DNA from 3 places in the Fodinicola acaciae genome. Region 2 is predicted to be linked to each of the others. Evidence: riboswitches for the same ligand, from Rfam matches in the RefSeq annotation. Region 2 holds a riboswitch; each other region holds the start of a gene.

Region 1 (5,616 bases), on a different contig from region 2:
GTCTGTCGCTCGGCGAACATCGGCGGAGCGACCACCTCGCCGGTACGCGAGATTCGGTGCAGTAGCGCGCCGACCTCCTCGTCCGCCTCGTCGACGACCTGCCGGACGAAGTCGTGGTCGGTCAGCGCGGCGACGACGGCGTCGATCAGGTCCTGCTTGCGGGACGGCCGGTCGCGGCCGAGCGCGGTGAGGATGCCGGCGAGGGCGGAGACGGTCAGCTCGGCCAGGTACGGGCCGATCGGGGGACCGAGGTCGAGCGGCGACTCCCAGGCCAGCGCGGCCGTGGTGACCAGCCGTACGCGGCCGACCGTCGCGCCGTGGTCGGTGACCACTGAGAGATGGCGCTGCGCCGCCACCTCGTCCAGCAGCCCGTATGCCCGAAGGACGCTGAGACAGCGCTGGAGGTCGTCGTCGCGCGGACTGACCCCCAGCAACCGCGCCAACTCCTTGACCGACGGTTCGCTGCCCAGCGCGGCGAGCGCTTCGCAGACCTGGATCGTCGGCAGGTCGAGCCGCTGCAGCGCGCGTACGACGGAGTTGGGGTGCTGGAGATGGTTGGCCAGTGCGAGCAGGCTGTCCGGCGCCGGGTCGGCGGCGTCCGGCCGGCGGCGGAGCAGCTCGGCGAGCCCGTCCTCACCGAGCCGGCGCAGGCCTTCCGCGTCCACGCCGTCAGCTCACCTTTCGCAGCCGGGTCGCGAAGAACTCTGCGGCGGCGCGCGGGTCCTCGGCCTGCGTGATGGCGCGTACGACCACGACTCGCCGCGCGCCGGCCTCGATCACCTCGTCGAGACGATCGGCGTCGATGCCGCCGATCGCGAACCACGGCCGCTCGGAGCCGGCGGTCGCGCGCACCAAGCTGAGGCCCGGCGCCGGCCGGCCCGGCTTGGTCGGCGTCGGCCAGCACGGCCCGGTGCAGAAGTAGTCGACGCCTGGCTCGGTCGCCGCGGCCGACGCCTGGCCGACGTCGTGTGAGGACCGGCCGATCACGACATCGTCGCCGACGATCCGCCTGGCCCAGGAAACCGGCAGGTCGTCCTGTCCGAGATGCAGGACGTCGGCACCGGCGGCGAGCGCGATGTCGGCGCGGTCGTTCACCGCGAACAGCGCACCGTGCCGCTCGCACGCCTCAGCGAGGATCTCCAGCGCGGCCAGCTCCTCGCGCGCTTCCAGCGGACCGTCCGGACCCTTGTCGCGCAGCTGCACGATGTCGACGCCACCGGCCAGCGCCGCGTTCACGAACTCGGCCAGATCTGCGCGGTCGCGACGCGCGTCCGTACACAGATAGAGCCTCGCGTCGGCGAGGCGGTGGCGGGGGTCGCTGTTCATGGTTCCGACCGTAGCGAGTCTCCGGGTTAGGATGGCAGTTGGTCCGCACGGGAGCCTGGGCAAGCCGGGCTGAGAGGAAGCGCGATCCGCTTCGACCGTCGAACCTGATCCGGGTCATGCCGGCGCAGGGAGCGTGGTGATCGGTGACAGCTCGTACGTTGATCGTGGTCGGCGGTGGCGTCGTCGGTCTCTCCATCTGTTGGCGCGCCTCGGCGTCATGGCAGGTCACACTGGTCGATCCTGCCGCCGGCAGCGGCGCGTCGGCGGTCGCTGGCGGGATGCTCGCGCCGGTCACCGAGGCGTGGCACGGCGAGGAGCCGTTGCTGGAGCTCGGCGCCGCCTCGCTCGATGCCTGGCCCGCATACGCCGATGATCTTGCGTCCGCCGCCGGCGTGCCGGCCGGTCTGCGGACGGACGGGACGATCGTGGTCGCCGCGGACGGCACCGATCGCGCCGAGCTCGACCGGCTGGCGGCCTTCCTGGACGGTCTCGGCCGCCAGGTGCGGTCGCTGCGGCCGCGCGAGGTCCGCGAGCTGGAGCCGGCGGTCGCCGGTCCGGTCCGCGGCGGGTTGTCCGTACCGCACGACCACGCGGTCGACAACCGTCAGCTGATGACCGCGTTGTCCCTGGCCATCCGTGACGTGCCGGTCGTACGGACAGCGGCCGCGTCGGTACGCGGCGGCGAGGTGACCCTCGCCGGCGGCGGTGTCCTGCGCGCCGATGCCGTCGTGCTGGCGGCCGGTGCGTACAGCGGCCGGCTCCACGAGCGGTTGTCGCGGGTCGTACGACCGGTGAAAGGCGAGATCCTGCGGCTGCGCGCGCGTCCTGGCACTGTCGGTCCACCGCGGCGGACCGTACGCGCGCTGGTCGCTGGCCGCGCGATGTATCTGGTGCCGCGCGATGACGGCGGTGTGGTGCTCGGCGCGACGCAGTACGAGGCCGGCTTCGACACGCGGGTGACGGTGGGCGGCGTACGCGATCTGTTGGCCGACGCCGAGCGGATCGTGCCGGAGATCGGGGAGTACGAGCTGGTCGAGTGCTCCGCCGGATTGCGGCCGGGCACGCCGGACAACCGGCCGGTGATCGGCTGGCTGGAGGACGGCCTGCTGGTCGCCACCGGCCATCACCGCAACGGCATCCTGCTCGCGCCGGTGACGACCGACATCGTGCGGGACGTACTGGCCGGTGGCGAGCCGCCGGCGGCGGTCCGTCCGGACCGCTTCAGCGTGGAGGTGGCGAGATGAAAGCGCAGGTCAACGGCGTCGATCGGGAGCTGGCCGACGACGCGACGGTGGCCGCGGTGATCGACCTTCTGGCGATCCCGACCGGTGGCATCGCGGTCGCGTTGGACGACGCGGTGGTGCCGCGGTCGGAGTGGGGCACGACGTACGTACCGGATGGCGGCCGGGTGGAGATCCTGACCGCCACGCAGGGAGGTTGACCGATGGACGACCCACTGGTGATCGCCGGCCGTGAGTTCACCTCGCGGCTGGTCATGGGGACCGGCGGGGCCACCAGCCTGGAGGCACTGGAACGCGCGCTCGTCGCGTCGAACACCGAGCTGACGACCGTCGCGATGCGGCGCGCCGACGCCGCCGGCCGCACCGGTGTGCTTGATTTGCTGCGAAAACTCGGCATCGAGCCGTTGCCGAACACCGCCGGGTGCCGGACGGCCGCCGAGGCGGTGCTGACCGCGCAACTGGCTCGCGAGGCGCTGGCTACGTCGTGGGTCAAGCTGGAGGTGATCGCCGACGACCAGACGCTGCTGCCGGACCCGGTGGAGCTGCTGGACGCGGCCGAGCGGCTCGTCGACGACGGCTTCACGGTGTTGCCGTACACCAACGACGATCCCGTCCTGGCTCAACGACTCGAACAGGCCGGCTGCGCCGCCGTGATGCCGCTGGGGTCGCCGATCGGCACTGGACTGGGGATCCGCAACACGCACAACATCGAGCTGATCGTCGCGCGCGCCGGCGTGCCGGTGATCCTCGACGCCGGCATCGGCACGGCCTCCGACGCGGCGCTCGCGATGGAGCTCGGGTGCTCTGCCGTGCTGCTCGCGACCGCGGTGACCCGCGCCGACGACCCGGAACGGATGGCCGCCGCGATGCGCCTGGCCGTCGACGCCGGCCGCCAGGCCCACCGTGCCGGCCGCATCCCCAAACGTTTCTGGGCCCAGGCCTCGTCCCCGGCCCGCTGAACTACCCGCTACGCCGCGAAACTGTCATACCCACCTGCCAATCTGGCCCCCACCCAGAACGGGTGGGGGGTGGGTTCGCGTGGAATGTTGACAAGCAAGAAAAGTTGATCTTGAGGAGAGGCGTGGCGAGGACGCTTGAGCAGGCACTGGCCGGCGACCCGGTGACGGCGGCGAAACGGCTGTTGGGCTGCACGCTGGTTGCCAACGGCGTGACCCTGCGGCTGGTCGAGGTCGAGGCGTACGCCGGCGTCGGCGAGGACCCGGGCTCACACGCTCACCGCGGCCGGACACCACGCAACACGTCGATGTTTTCCCAGCCTGGCACGCTTTACGTCTACTTCACGTACGGGATGCACTTCTGCGCCAACGTCGCCTGCCGGCCCGCCGGGGTCGGGTCGGCGGTGCTGCTGCGCGCCGGCGAGGTGGTCGACGGCGTGGAGCTGGCCAGAGAACGCCGGCGTGGCTCGACCGATCGCGATCTGGCGCGCGGCCCGGCGCGCCTGGCGCAATGCATGGGCCTGGATCGCACCTCCGACGGCGTCGATCTGCTGGCGGAGGGGTCGGCGGTACGCCTGGTCGCCGGCAAGCCGGTCGCGGCGAAGCGGATCCTCAGCGGTCCGCGGACCGGTGTCGCCGGTGACGGAGCGGCCACGCCGTGGCGGTTCTGGATCGACGGCGAGCCGACCGTCTCGCCCTACCGGCCGGCGGTGAAACGTGTTCGTACCGGCAAAAACCAGACCGCATAGCCGGTCACCAGCGCAAACAATCAGCTGTTGCGTGGGTGAACGGCTGTGGCTGGTGAGGTGTGACCGGCGACACTGGCCGCGGATTTGACTCGGCCGTCCACTCGCACGTAACTTTCTCTCTGCCAGCGGGGCACCGGACGGAAATCGGACGGCCTGCTGGAACCTCCGACCCCCACTCAGGCGGTGAAAATCCGCCGAGGTAAGGTTGTGGGGTTGGCAAAAACCAGGAGCGAACCGCACGACCGGGTGAGCGACTGGAGGGGGACCCCCACTACGACGGCGAAAACCGACGGAGTAAGGTTCTCCGAGGCGCCAGGGAGACCGAGAGGCGAAACTGGCGGCGGTTGTTCTTTGAGAACTCAACAGCGTGTTGGATTGTCAGTGCCAAATTATCCCGTGCCTGGCGTTCTGGCAAGGCCCCGTCGGGGCCGGTGTCGGTCGGCAGGTCGGATTCCTTTGGTATGAGAACAAGTGTCAGCTTGTTTGATTGCCAGGTTCTGCCAAGTTTTGCTTGGCGCTTCGTTGTGTCGATGATCCTGCTCTTTGTTGGGTGGGGGATTCTTATATGCATCTACGGAGAGTTTGATCCTGGCTCAGGACGAACGCTGGCGGCGTGCTTAACACATGCAAGTCGAGCGGAAAGGCCTTTCGGGGTACTCGAGCGGCGAACGGGTGAGTAACACGTGGGCAACCTGCCCCCAACTCTGGGATAAGCCTAGGAAACTGGGTCTAATACCGGATATGACCTTGCACTGCATGGTGTGGGGTGGAAAGTTTTTCGGTTGGGGATGGGCCCGCGGCCTATCAGCTTGTTGGTGGGGTGATGGCCTACCAAGGCGACGACGGGTAGCCGGCCTGAGAGGGCGACCGGCCACACTGGGACTGAGACACGGCCCAGACTCCTACGGGAGGCAGCAGTGGGGAATATTGCGCAATGGGCGGAAGCCTGACGCAGCGACGCCGCGTGAGGGATGACGGCCTTCGGGTTGTAAACCTCTTTCAGCAGGGACGAAGCGTGAGTGACGGTACCTGCAGAAGAAGCACCGGCTAACTACGTGCCAGCAGCCGCGGTAATACGTAGGGTGCGAGCGTTGTCCGGAATTATTGGGCGTAAAGAGCTCGTAGGCGGCTTGTCGCGTCGATTGTGAAATCCCGGGGCTCAACCCCGGGTCTGCAGTCGATACGGGCTGGCTAGAGTGCGGTAGGGGAGACTGGAATTCCTGGTGTAGCGGTGAAATGCGCAGATATCAGGAGGAACACCGGTGGCGAAGGCGGGTCTCTGGGCCGTAACTGACGCTGAGGAGCGAAAGCGTGGGGAGCGAACAGGATTAGATACCCTGGTAG
Region 2 (5,616 bases):
CGAAGGTCACCTCGCCGATGGTCACCGCGGCACCAGGCACCGCTCCGGCCTTGGCCAAGGCCTCCTCGACACCGAGCCGGGCCAGCCGGTCGGCCAGATAACCGACCGCCTCGTCGTTGGAAAAGTCGGTCTGCCGGATCCACCGCTCGGGCCGCGCGCCGCGTACGACGAAACCGCCCTCGACCTCCTTGTCGGCGGTCACCGTGAAGCCGCTCTCGTCGACCGCCATGGGCCTGATCACCAGCCGCGCCGGCTCCGGCGCCGGCCGCGAGGCACGGTCGTCGGCCACCACCCTGGCCAGCGCGAACGACAGCTCGCGCAGGCCCTCACGGCTCACCGCGCTGACCCGGTGCACCGGCCAGCCGCGCTCGGCCAGATCGTCCTCGACGATGTCGGCGAGCTCGCGGCCGTGCGGGATGTCGATCTTGTTGAGCACCACCATCCGCGGCCGGTCGGCCAGGCCGCCGTACGCGGACAGCTCGTCCTCCAGCGCGTCGATGTCGGTCAGCGGATCGCGGCCGGGCTCCTCGGTGGCGAGGTCGACGACGTGTACGAGCACCGAGCAGCGCTCGATGTGGCGGAGAAACTGCATGCCGAGGCCCTTGCCTTCGGCCGCGCCGGGGATCAGGCCGGGCACGTCGGCGATGGTGAAGACCTCTTCGCCGGCGGTCACGACGCCGAGGTTGGGCACCAGCGTGGTGAACGGATAGTCGGCGATCTTCGGCCGGGCCGCGGAAAGCGCCGCGATCAGCGACGACTTGCCGGCCGACGGAAACCCGACCAGGCCGACGTCGGCCACGCTCTTGAGCTCCAGCGTGAGGTCGTGCATCTCCCCCGGCTCGCCGAGCAGCGCGAAGCCGGGTGCCTTGCGGCGGGTCGAGGCCAGCGCCGCGTTGCCGAGGCCGCCGCGGCCGCCGGCGGCCGCGACGAACCGCGTACCCTCGCCGACCAGATCCGCCAACAGCTGGCCGTCGGCGTCGAGTACGACCGTGCCGCTGGGCACCTTGAGCAGCAGGTCGGTGCCGTCGGCGCCGTCCTTGTTGCTGCCCTGACCTGGTTTCCCGTTGCCGGCCGACGCGTGCGGACGGAACCGGAAGTCGAGCAGCGTGTGGACGCCGGAGTCCACCACGAGCACGACGTCACCGCCGCGGCCACCGTTGCCGCCGTCCGGGCCGCCGAGCGGCTTGAACTTCTCGCGGTGCACCGAAGCGCACCCGTGCCCCCCGTTGCCCGCCGCGACGTGCAGCACGACACGGTCCACGAAATGACCGCCGGCCACGTCGTCCTCCTTCTACACGCACGCGAGGCGGGCCGGACAAAGCTCCGGCCCGCCTCGCGGAAAGTTGCTGGGGTGGCCTGGCCTCAGGCCGACGGCACGATGTTGACGGTCTTGCGACCGCGCTTGCTGCCGAACTGCACGTGGCCGGCGGCCAGCGCGAACAGGGTGTCGTCGCCGCCCCGGCCGACCAGCTCACCGGGGTGGAAGTGGGTGCCGCGCTGGCGGACCAGGATCTCGCCGGCCTTCACCACCTGGCCGCCGAACCGCTTCACGCCGAGCCGCTGTGCGTTGGAGTCGCGACCGTTCCGCGAGGACGATGCGCCTTTCTTGTGCGCCATATCTGCTAGCTCCTACTTCCCGCTCGCGATGCCGGTGACCTTGACCTGGGTCAGGTTCTGACGGTGACCCTGGCGCTTGTGGTAGCCGGTCTTGTTCTTGAACTTGTGGATCTTGATCTTCGGGCCGCGGCCGTGGCTGACCACCTCGCCGCTGACCGTGTAACCGGCGAGCGCGGCGGAGTCGTGCGTCACGGTGACCGAGTCACCCTCGCCGTCGACCACCAGCACCGCCGGCAGCGTGACCGCGTCGCCAGGAGCTGCCTCGAGCTTCTCGACCTCGATCACGTCCCCTTCGGCGACCTTGTACTGCTTGCCGCCGGTCTTGACGATGGCGTACATCTCGAGATCGTGCTCCTAGCTGCTCACGGCGTTGGGGTGGCGTGCTGATTGACTCGTTACATGATACGGCGCGCCCGAGGCGCGCCGACCATCGAGGGTACGTCGTCGCCGGTTATGCGGTCAAACTCACCGTCGGCCAGCGTTCTCGCCGGTAGGCGGAGTCCCAGAACAGCCACTCGTACTCCGAGGATCGTACGAACGCGTCGACCATCCGCCGTCGCTCGGCCGGGCTCGCGGTGGCGGCCGCGCGGTCGGTGATGTCCTTGGCCCTGGCCACCGACTCGGCGAAGCCGGGGTCGGCGTACGTCTCGATCCAGTCCGCATACGGGTTGGCCGCGCCGGTCTGCTCGGTGTGGATCGCGTTGCCGACGTACTCGTAGATCCAGAAGCACGGCAACACGGTCGCCATCAGCGGACCGAAGCCGCCGCGCGCGACGGCCGCCAGCAGGTGGTTGTTGTAGGCGGTGGCGCTCGGCGAGGTCGGGATGTCATCGAGGCCGGTCAGTCCGTATCGCGCGAAATAACGCTCGTGCAGGCCGCGCTCGACGACGATGACATTTGCCGAGCTGCCGGCCAGAAAAGCGGCGTCGTCCGGCGCCGGCGCGATCGCCGCGGCATGCGCCAGGGCCTTGGCGAAATCGGCCAGATAACGCGCGTCCTGGACGAGATAGAAACGAAAAACGTCCTGGTCGAGCGTGCCGGCGGACAACTCCCGGTTGAACGGATGGTTGAGCGTTTCCTTGAGCAGCGGCTGGATCCGGCTCCACACCTGCTCGCAGAACATCAGCTTTCCTTCCAGATCGCGTGAAAATGGTGTGGCGGACCGTGTCCGGTGCCGATGTCCAGATCGTCGGCGGCGGTCAGCGCGGCGGTCAGATAGTCTTTTGCCTCTCGTACGGCCGAAAACCAGTCGTCCCGCATCGGCCGCAACGTCGTTATCGCCGAGGACAGCGTGCAGCCGGTGCCGTGCGTGTTGCGCGTTTCCACGCGTGGCGCGGAAAACTCCACCGGTTCGCGGTCGAGCAGGATGTCGACGCTGTCGCTGCCGGCCAGATGACCGCCTTTGAGCAGCACCACCGGACCGTACGCGCGCAGCCGGCCGGCCTGTTCGTGCATGCCGGCGAGATCGTCGGTTTCCTTGTCCTCCAACAGATCCGCCGCCTCCGGCAGATTGGGCGTGATCAGGTCGGCCAGCGGCAGCAGGTCGTCGCGGAGTGCGCGTACGGCGTCCTCCGGCAGCAGCCGGTGGCCGCTCTTGGCGACCATGACCGGGTCGACGATCAGGTATTTCGGCTTGTAGACGGCGATTTTCGCGGCGACCGTCCGAATCAGGCCGGCGTCGCCGAGCATTCCGGTCTTCACCGCGTCGACGCGTACGTCCTGGAACACCGCGTCGAGCTGCTCGCCGACGAAATCCGCCGGGACCGGGTGGATCGACCGCACGCCTCGCGTGTTCTGCGCGACGACCGCCGTCACGACGGTCATGCCATAGCCGCCGAGCGCCGAGAACGTCTTGAGATCTGCCTGGATGCCGGCGCCGCCGGTCGGATCGGTGCCGGCGATGGTCAACACATGCGGAATCATGGCCGCGACGGTCCCTTCGCTAGTGTTAGCTAGATCAGGTTCGACGGGTCTGATCTCAGCCTCGCCAGACGAGGCACCCCGCCGTCACTAACTCACACCGTAACCTGTTTTCCGCGTACGGCAAACGGCCGCTCGACCGACGACGCAATCGGAATCCGATTGCATCGTCTGTGGCGCACTGACCTGCGGATATGCCGGACCGGGGATGAAGGCCTTAGGTCCGATCGCAACTTTCTTGACCGGTTTTCCGGCGACCCTGGGCGACAGGGTGACATTCGGGCGCCGGATCGCGGGTCCGAATGTCACCCCAGCCGGGAAACCCGCAGGTCAAGAGCCAACAGAGGACGCAATCGGAATCCGATTGCGTCCTCTGACCAGGCGGCTGCGGTGGAGAGGGGGGTCAGCTGCCGACGGCGACCTGGGGCGGCGGACCGGCTGGGCGGGAGGCGGCGCGGCGAGTGCGCCGCGCGCGTGTCGGCTGCGCCACCGACACCGTCGGCTCCTCGACCTCGGCGGCCGGAGGCTCGGGCTCGGCCTCAGCGACAGCGGGCTCGGCGGCCGGCGAGGCGGACACAGGCTCGACCGGCTCCACGACCAGGCTGTTGTCGCTCACGTCGTCGATCGGCGAGGCGTCCTCGGCGGTGACCACGTCGTCGGCGTCCTCGACCGGCGGACGCGGCTTGGGCGCGCTCTCGGCGGAGTCCTTGCCGCGGTTGCGCTTGCGCCGGCCACTGCCTTCCGCGCTGGACACCTGCTGCTTGTTGTCCTTGTCGACCGGCTCGGTGTGGATGATCAGGCCGCGGCCATGACACACCTCACAGGTCTCGCTGAAGGCCTCCAGCAGGCCCTGACCGACCCGCTTGCGGGTCATCTGTACGAGTCCGAGCGAGGTGACCTCGGCGACCTGGTGCTTCGTACGGTCGCGGCCGAGGCACTCGGTCAGCCGGCGCAGCACCAGCTCACGGTTGCTCTCCAGCACCATGTCGATGAAGTCGATGACGATGATGCCGCCGATGTCGCGCAGCCGCAGCTGCCGGACGATCTCCTCGGCCGCCTCCAGGTTGTTCCTGGTGACGGTCTCCTCCAGGTTGCCGCCCTGGCCGGTGAACCGGCCGGTGTTCACGTCGATCACCGTCATCGCCTCGGTGCGGTCGATGACCAGCGAGCCGCCGGAGGGCAGCCAGACCTTGCGGTCCAGCGCCTTGGCCAGCTGCTCGTCGACCCGGTGGGCGGTGAACACGTCGGTCTCCGCGACGTGGTGCGACAGCCGTTCGACCAGGTCGGGCGACACGTGGCCGACGTACTCGCGTACCGTCTCCCAGGCGTCGTCCTTGGAACCGTCGGAGGAGACGACCAGCGACGCGAAGTCCTCGTTGAAGATGTCCCGGATGACCCGGATGACCAGGTCGGGCTCGGCGTAGAGCAGCGCCGGCGCGGACGCGCTCTGCTGCGCCTTCTGGATGGCCTGCCACTGCGCCTCCAGGCGGGCCACGTCGCGGCGCAGCTCCTCCTCGCTGGCACCTTCGGCGGCCGTACGCACGATGACGCCGGCGTTTTCCGGCACCACCTTCTTCAGGATCGACTTGAGCCGCTTGCGCTCGTTGTCCGGCAGCTTGCGGCTGATCCCGGTCATGTCGTTTTCCGGCACGTACACCAGGAACCGGCCCGGCAGGCTCACCTGCGAGGTCAGCCGCGCGCCTTTGTGGCCGACCGGGTCCTTGGTGACCTGCACCAGCACCGAGTCGCCGGACTTGAGCGCCTGCTCGATCTTGCGCGGCTTGCCGTCCATGCCGGCCAGGTCCCAGTTGACCTCGCCGGCGTAGAGCACCGCGTTACGGCCCTTGCCGATGTCGACGAAGGCGGCCTCCATGCTCGGCAGCACGTTCTGCACGCGGCCGAGATAGACGTTGCCCGCGTACGACGTCGACGACGCCTTGGTCACGTAATGCTCGACGAGCACGTTGTCCTCAAGCACGGCGATCTGCGTACGCTCGCCGCGCTGCCGCACGACCATGGTGCGCTCGACGGCCTCCCGGCGCGCCAGGAACTCCGCCTCGGTGAGCACCGGCGGCCGAC
Region 3 (5,616 bases), on a different contig from region 2:
GCAGATCGCCCGGCACGTTTCCGTGCATCAGCACCTTGATCGGCCGTGCGTCGGCGGCGCAGCAGGTGAGGACCATGCGGGCCAGCCAGATGCCGCCGCCGGGGCGGGGTACGACGAAGCCGGTGAGCTTGATCCGGCGGTTGGCCAGCGACAGGCCGGAGTCCCAGATGGCGCGTGAGCCGTAGTCGATCAGTGGCATGGCGAGCGGGTCGCCGGCCGGCAGCGGTGGATATTGCGACTTTTGCGTCACGGCGGTGCCGGAGCGGCCGGCGGCGTACGAGCCGAGGGCTGGCGGGCCGACCAGGAAGATCGCCAGCACCGGCAACACCAGCAGCCAGGCCACCACTCCCCCGTGGCCATGACCATGGTCGTGCGCGGCTTTGTAGCGGCCGAAAAGCTCGCGGGCGAGCGTCACGACGGCGATGACGACGAGTACGACGCCGGCCGCGATGAGCAGCGGACGCACGCCGGCCTTGACGTATCGCAGATAGACATCGGTCAGGCTGATCCGCAGCAGCGCACCGCCGAAGAGCAGCAGGAGTACGCTCCGAGCCTCGGAAATCACAGCAGCACCAATCCCACCGCAGAGCCGATCAGGATGGCCACCACCAGGGTGGCCGGCGCGAAGCGCAGTGCGAACGAGCGGGAGAAGGCGCCAGCCTGCATCGCGAAGAGCTTGAGGTCGATCATGGGGCCGACGACGAGGAACACCAGCCGCGCGGTGAGCGAGAACTGCGTCAACGACGCGGCGACGAACGCGTCGGCCTCCGAGCACAGCGACAGGATGACCGCGAGCAGCGCCAGTCCGATGATCGCGAGCACCGGATTGTCGGCGATCGTACGAAGAATCTCCTGCGGCACCAGCACGTTGAGCGTCGCCGCGGTGAGCGCACCCACGACGAGAAAGCCACCGGACGGCAGGAAGTCGGCGCGCGCCGCCTCCATAAAGGCATGCCAGCGCGGCACACCGGTGAGCTCGGGCCGATGTGGGATCCGGATCCACTCCGTACGCCCCAGCCGCAGCCACAGCCAGCCCATCGCGATCGACACCAGCACCGACCCGACGAACCTGGCCAGCACCATCTTCGGCTGGCCGGGAAAGGCGACCGCGGTTGCGACGAGTACGACGGGGTTGATCGCCGGCGCCGAGAGCAGGAAGGCGAGCGCCGCCGCCGGCGCCACGCCACGGCGGATCAGGCCGCCGGCGATCGGTACGGAGCCGCACTCGCAACCAGGCAGGATGACCCCGGCGACACTGGCCACTGGCACCGCGAGCGCCGGCTTGCGCGGCAGCGCCTTCTCGAAGAACGAGGGTGGTACGAAGACCGCGATCGCCGCGCTGACCAGCACACCGAGCACCAGGAACGGCGTCGCCTGCACGACGATCGAGACGAAGACGGTGGCCCAGGTCTGCATCAGCGGCGCGTCGAAGGCACCGAGGAAAAAGCCGCGGAAGACGACGATCAGCAGGCAGACCGCGATCAGCGCGTACAGCGACCACGGGCGGCTGGGCGCCGGCGGCGGCTCGGCCGGAGCGGCCTTCTCCACGTCGGTGGTGGATGACGACACGCGGTAACAGTAGCGACCGGCCAGGCACCGGCTGAGCTCCTGGGTGCGTACCTCCAGCGCCGGATCAGGACGTACGCCGCGGCCGTGCACCAGAAACGGGATGTTTCCGGCGGGTGTACGGCCGGTGGCCGGCGATCGTGTTACGGTCGCCGGGTCAGTACGACAGGGGAGCGCCGGACGCGCTGAGAGTGCGGGAAACCGCAGACCCTCAGACCTGATCTGGGTAATGCCAGCGCAGGAAGTCGAGTCATCCGCTTCCACGTGCTGCCGCGCACGCGCGGCGGCGCGTGGCGACGGGTGAGCGTCAGCACTCCTCCTTCGAGCCAGAAGGAGGCACCGCAAATGTCCACATCATTCCGTTGGCGGACCGTCGACATCGTCGTCACGGCCGTCGTCGGCGTCGTCTTCGGCGTCGTGTTCTTCGGTTGGGGCTTCGCCAACGGCGTCCTCACCGCACCGCTCAAGGCGGTCGCACCGCTCACCGGCGTGTTCTCCGGTGTGTGGTTCATCCCGGCGGTGCTCGCGCCGCTGATCGTGCGCAAGCCAGGCGCCGCGGTCGTCGCCGAGCTGCTCGGCTCGCTGGTCGAGATGCTGCTCGGCGGCCAGTACGGCTTCGCCACGATCCTGTCCGGTCTCGCGCAGGGGCTGGCCGCGGAGATCGTCTTCGCCGCCTTCCGCTATCGCTCGTACTCGCTGCCGACCGCTCTGCTGGCCGGCACCGCCAGCGGCCTGGGCTGTGCGATCGTCGATCTGACGACGTACTACCCGCAGTTCACGATCGGCGCCAAGCTCACGTACGCGGTGTCGTGCATGGTCGGCGGCCTGGTGCTGGCCGGTCTGGTGTCGTGGCTGCTGGCCCGCGCGCTCGGAGCGACCGGCGTGCTGTCCGCGCTGGCCGGCGGCCGCCGCCAGGCCCGCGTCTGAGCCGGTGGCGGCACAGATCCGGCTGGCCGGCTGGGGGTGGCGGCATCCGGGCCGCAAGGCGTGGGCGGTACGCGGCATCGACCTGACCGTGCAGCCCGGTGAGCGGGTGTTGCTGCTCGGCGCTTCCGGAGCGGGCAAGAGCACGTTGCTGCGCGGCCTCGCCGGCGTACTCGACCCGGAGGTCGGCGACGAGGAAGGCACCATGCACATCGATGGTGCGCATCCGCGCGAACACCGCGAGCCGGTCGGTTATCTCCAGCAGGATCCGGAAAGTCAGCTGGTGATGGCGCGCTGCGGTGACGATGTCGCGTTCGGCCTGGAAAACCTGGCCGTCGCGGCCGACCGGATCTGGCCGCGCGTCGACGCCGCGCTGGAGACGGTCGGCTTCGGCTACGACCGCGACTGGCCGACGGCCGCGTTGTCCGGTGGCGAGCAGCAGCGGCTCGCCCTGGCCGGGGTTTTGGCGCAGCGACCGGGTTTGCTGCTGCTCGACGAGCCGACCGCCAACATCGACCCGGACGGCGCGACCGCCGTTCGCAAGGCGGTGGACGCGGTGCTCGCCCAGACCGGCGCGACCCTCGTGTTGGTCGAGCACCGCGTCGCCGAGACGCTGGACCTGGTCGACCGGCTGGTCGTCATCTCCCCCGACGGTGTCGTGGCCGACGGCTCGCCGGAGCGCGTACTCGCCGAGCGGTGTGACGAGCTGACCGCCGCCGGCGTGTGGGTCCCCGGTGTGCCGGTGGGTCGCCGGCGCTCGACCGCGATCGAGCGGAATCCGTTGCTGACCGCGGAATCCGTACGCGTGCCGTCCATTGTGGACGATGCGTCCGTCCAGCTCGCCGCGGCGGAGGTCGCCGCCATCACCGGTCCGAACGGCGCTGGCAAGACGACGCTCGCGCGCGTGCTCGGCGGGTTGGTGCGGCCGGAATCCGGTCGCGTAGAAGGCACCTCCGCGCTGTCCGGTGCCGATCGTCGGCCGCCATGGCGGTGGAAGGCCACCGACCTCGCCGGCCGGATTGGAGCCGTTTTCCAGGATCCGGAGCACCAGTTCCTGACCGGCCGGGTACGCGACGAGTTGCTGTTGCGTACGAAGGAAAACGCGCGCGCCGACGAGTTGTTGGAGCGGCTGCGGCTGGACCGGCTGGCGGCGGCGAACCCGTTCACACTGTCCGGTGGCGAGCAGCGCAGGCTGTCGGTGGCGACCGCGTTGGTGGCCGCTCCGGCGCTGCTGATCCTGGACGAGCCGACCTTCGGCCAGGACCGTCGGACCTGGACCGAGCTGGTGGAAATGCTGGACAGCCTGCGAAAAGACGGCGTCGGGATCGCGGTGATCACGCACGACACCGCGTTCACCGATGCGTTGGCCGACCGGGTGCTGTGGATGTCCGCCGGACGATTGTCGCCGGCATGACCGCCGCGTACCTGGGACGCCGCAACCCGGTCGTCAAGCTGGCCGCCGGGCTGGTCGTCGCGGCGGCGGCGCTGGCGGCCGGCGATCCGGTCACGCCGGCGGTGTTGTTGGCCGGCTGCCTGCTGGCGTTGCCGCTGACCGGACTTTCGGCCGCAACACTGGCAAAGCGTACGGTCGTGTTGCTGGTCGGCGCGCTGTCGATCGGCGTCGCCAACGCGCTCTTCGGCAGTCCTGGCGGCTGGCAGGTCGGTGGCGCGCTGGCCCTGCGCGTCGTCGCCGTCGCGCTGCCAGGCGTACTCATGCTGTCGACGACCGACCCGACCGATCTCGCCGACTCGCTGGTGCAGCAACTGCGCGCGCCGGCACGGTTCGCGTACGGGGCACTCGCGGCGCTGCGGTTGTTACCTTTGCTGACAACGGAATGGCACACCATCGGCCTCGCTCGCCGAGCGCGCGGCGTAGCGGCCAACGGAAATCCGGTGGTCGCCGCCCGGCTCTTCGGCGGTCGCGTTTTCACCCTGCTGGTCGGTGCGATCCGGCGCGCCAGCCGGATCGCCGCCGCGATGGACGCGCGCGGCTTCGACGCGCGCCAGGCTCGCACATATGCGCGCCGGCAGACCATCGGCCTCGCCGACCTTTTGCTGCTGTTGCTGGCAATCCTGCTCGCCTCGGCGGCCACCGGCGGCAGCCTCGCGCTCGGCACCTGGCGACTGTTCACCAGCGCCTAGGGGTCTGTTTCGAAGTCCCACCCGGCGATAGCCGAGCCCAACTCTCATCCACGTGGGACTTCGAAACAGACCCCAGCCCAGTACGACAGACCCTGAGATGCGGGATTTTTCCGCACTCGATGCGCGAGACACCCGGCCGCGATCACAGGCAGTCCCACAAGGGTCAAGCTCCGCACTCACCAACTCGACGTTGGGGGACCTCGACACGCCGACAGAACGACAACGTCGAGTTCGCGAAACCGAGGCACGTCTACACCCGCAACCCAGTCACCACGAGGCGCACGCAACAATCATGAAAACCCAGCCCCGGCGCACGTAGGGCGACCCTGCGGTCTACCCGTCGTTTTGCTTGCGCAGGACGATGTTTGCCGTGCCGGCGTCGAGGTCGACTCTGCTGCGCGGCGGCGCGCCGTCGCTCTCCTCCTCGCGCAGCATCAGAGACGACTGTTTCATCTGTCGCTGAAAGTCTTTGGTGCCGCGAAAATGTGACTCCAGCTCCTCGACACCGGCGGTCGACAATGGCGACATGCCAGAGCCGTCGCCGCGTTTGCGCCACGGAGCCCAGCCGAACCGGCCGGTGACCCGCTCGAACACCGCCACCGCGAGCAGCAGCACGACCAACGACGGAATGATCAGCGCGGCGACCACGTACATGACCAGTCAACTCCGCCGCGTGCACGCGAGTTCCCGTTAAGGCCTGCTTAAACTTGGCTGCCGGCGACAGCGCCGAACATCTTCCGGCCGACACGGCTGCATAACGGGTGATATATGGATAAACCACTTTAAGCGCACACTAACGCCACACAAATCTGCGCTTTCTGCCAGCCGGCACTCCCTTTACGTCGACCTTTCGTGCATTCTGTGCACGTACGCACACCTCGCTCCACCAGGGTCATTTGGGACGAACGGAGGCAGGCAATGCGCGGACTGAGCGTGTTGGACGGTGTGTCGCTCGGCGTGGTGGCAGACGGCGTCGCCTGAGAC

The links. Region 2 has a riboswitch for thiamine pyrophosphate ahead of thiD (bifunctional hydroxymethylpyrimidine kinase/phosphomethylpyrimidine kinase). Riboswitches for the same ligand answer to the same signal wherever they lie in the genome.
Region 1: it holds a riboswitch for thiamine pyrophosphate, as region 2 does, so the genes downstream of both, thiO (glycine oxidase ThiO) here and thiD (bifunctional hydroxymethylpyrimidine kinase/phosphomethylpyrimidine kinase) in region 2, are expected to answer to the same signal.
Region 3: it holds a riboswitch for thiamine pyrophosphate, as region 2 does, so the genes downstream of both, GNX95_RS14415 (ECF transporter S component) here and thiD (bifunctional hydroxymethylpyrimidine kinase/phosphomethylpyrimidine kinase) in region 2, are expected to answer to the same signal.

What each region holds. Positions count from the first base shown of each region.
Region 1 covers NZ_WOTN01000001.1:2,176,765-2,182,380, reverse strand. The annotation lists gene GNX95_RS10145 (helicase-associated domain-containing protein) at 1-665, opposite strand, end outside; gene thiE (thiamine phosphate synthase) at 670-1,326, opposite strand; TPP riboswitch at 1,364-1,474, shown strand; gene thiO (glycine oxidase ThiO) at 1,470-2,570, shown strand; gene thiS (sulfur carrier protein ThiS) at 2,567-2,767, shown strand; gene thiG (thiazole synthase) at 2,771-3,526, shown strand; gene GNX95_RS10120 (DNA-3-methyladenine glycosylase) at 3,649-4,272, shown strand; rRNA gene GNX95_RS10115 (16S ribosomal RNA) at 4,843-5,616, shown strand, end outside.
Region 2 covers NZ_WOTN01000002.1:2,276,912-2,282,527, reverse strand. The annotation lists gene obgE (GTPase ObgE) at 1-1,279, opposite strand, end outside; gene rpmA (50S ribosomal protein L27) at 1,363-1,617, opposite strand; gene rplU (50S ribosomal protein L21) at 1,630-1,956, opposite strand; gene tenA (thiaminase II) at 2,069-2,740, opposite strand; gene thiD (bifunctional hydroxymethylpyrimidine kinase/phosphomethylpyrimidine kinase) at 2,740-3,540, opposite strand; TPP riboswitch at 3,535-3,631, opposite strand; gene GNX95_RS26020 (Rne/Rng family ribonuclease) at 3,941-5,616, opposite strand, start outside.
Region 3 covers NZ_WOTN01000001.1:3,046,338-3,051,953, forward strand. The annotation lists gene GNX95_RS14405 (TIGR03943 family putative permease subunit) at 1-565, opposite strand, end outside; gene GNX95_RS14410 (permease) at 562-1,494, opposite strand; TPP riboswitch at 1,724-1,827, shown strand; gene GNX95_RS14415 (ECF transporter S component) at 1,912-2,493, shown strand; gene GNX95_RS14420 (ABC transporter ATP-binding protein) at 2,498-3,904, shown strand; gene GNX95_RS14425 (energy-coupling factor transporter transmembrane component T family protein) at 3,901-4,632, shown strand; gene GNX95_RS14430 (DUF6191 domain-containing protein) at 4,966-5,286, opposite strand.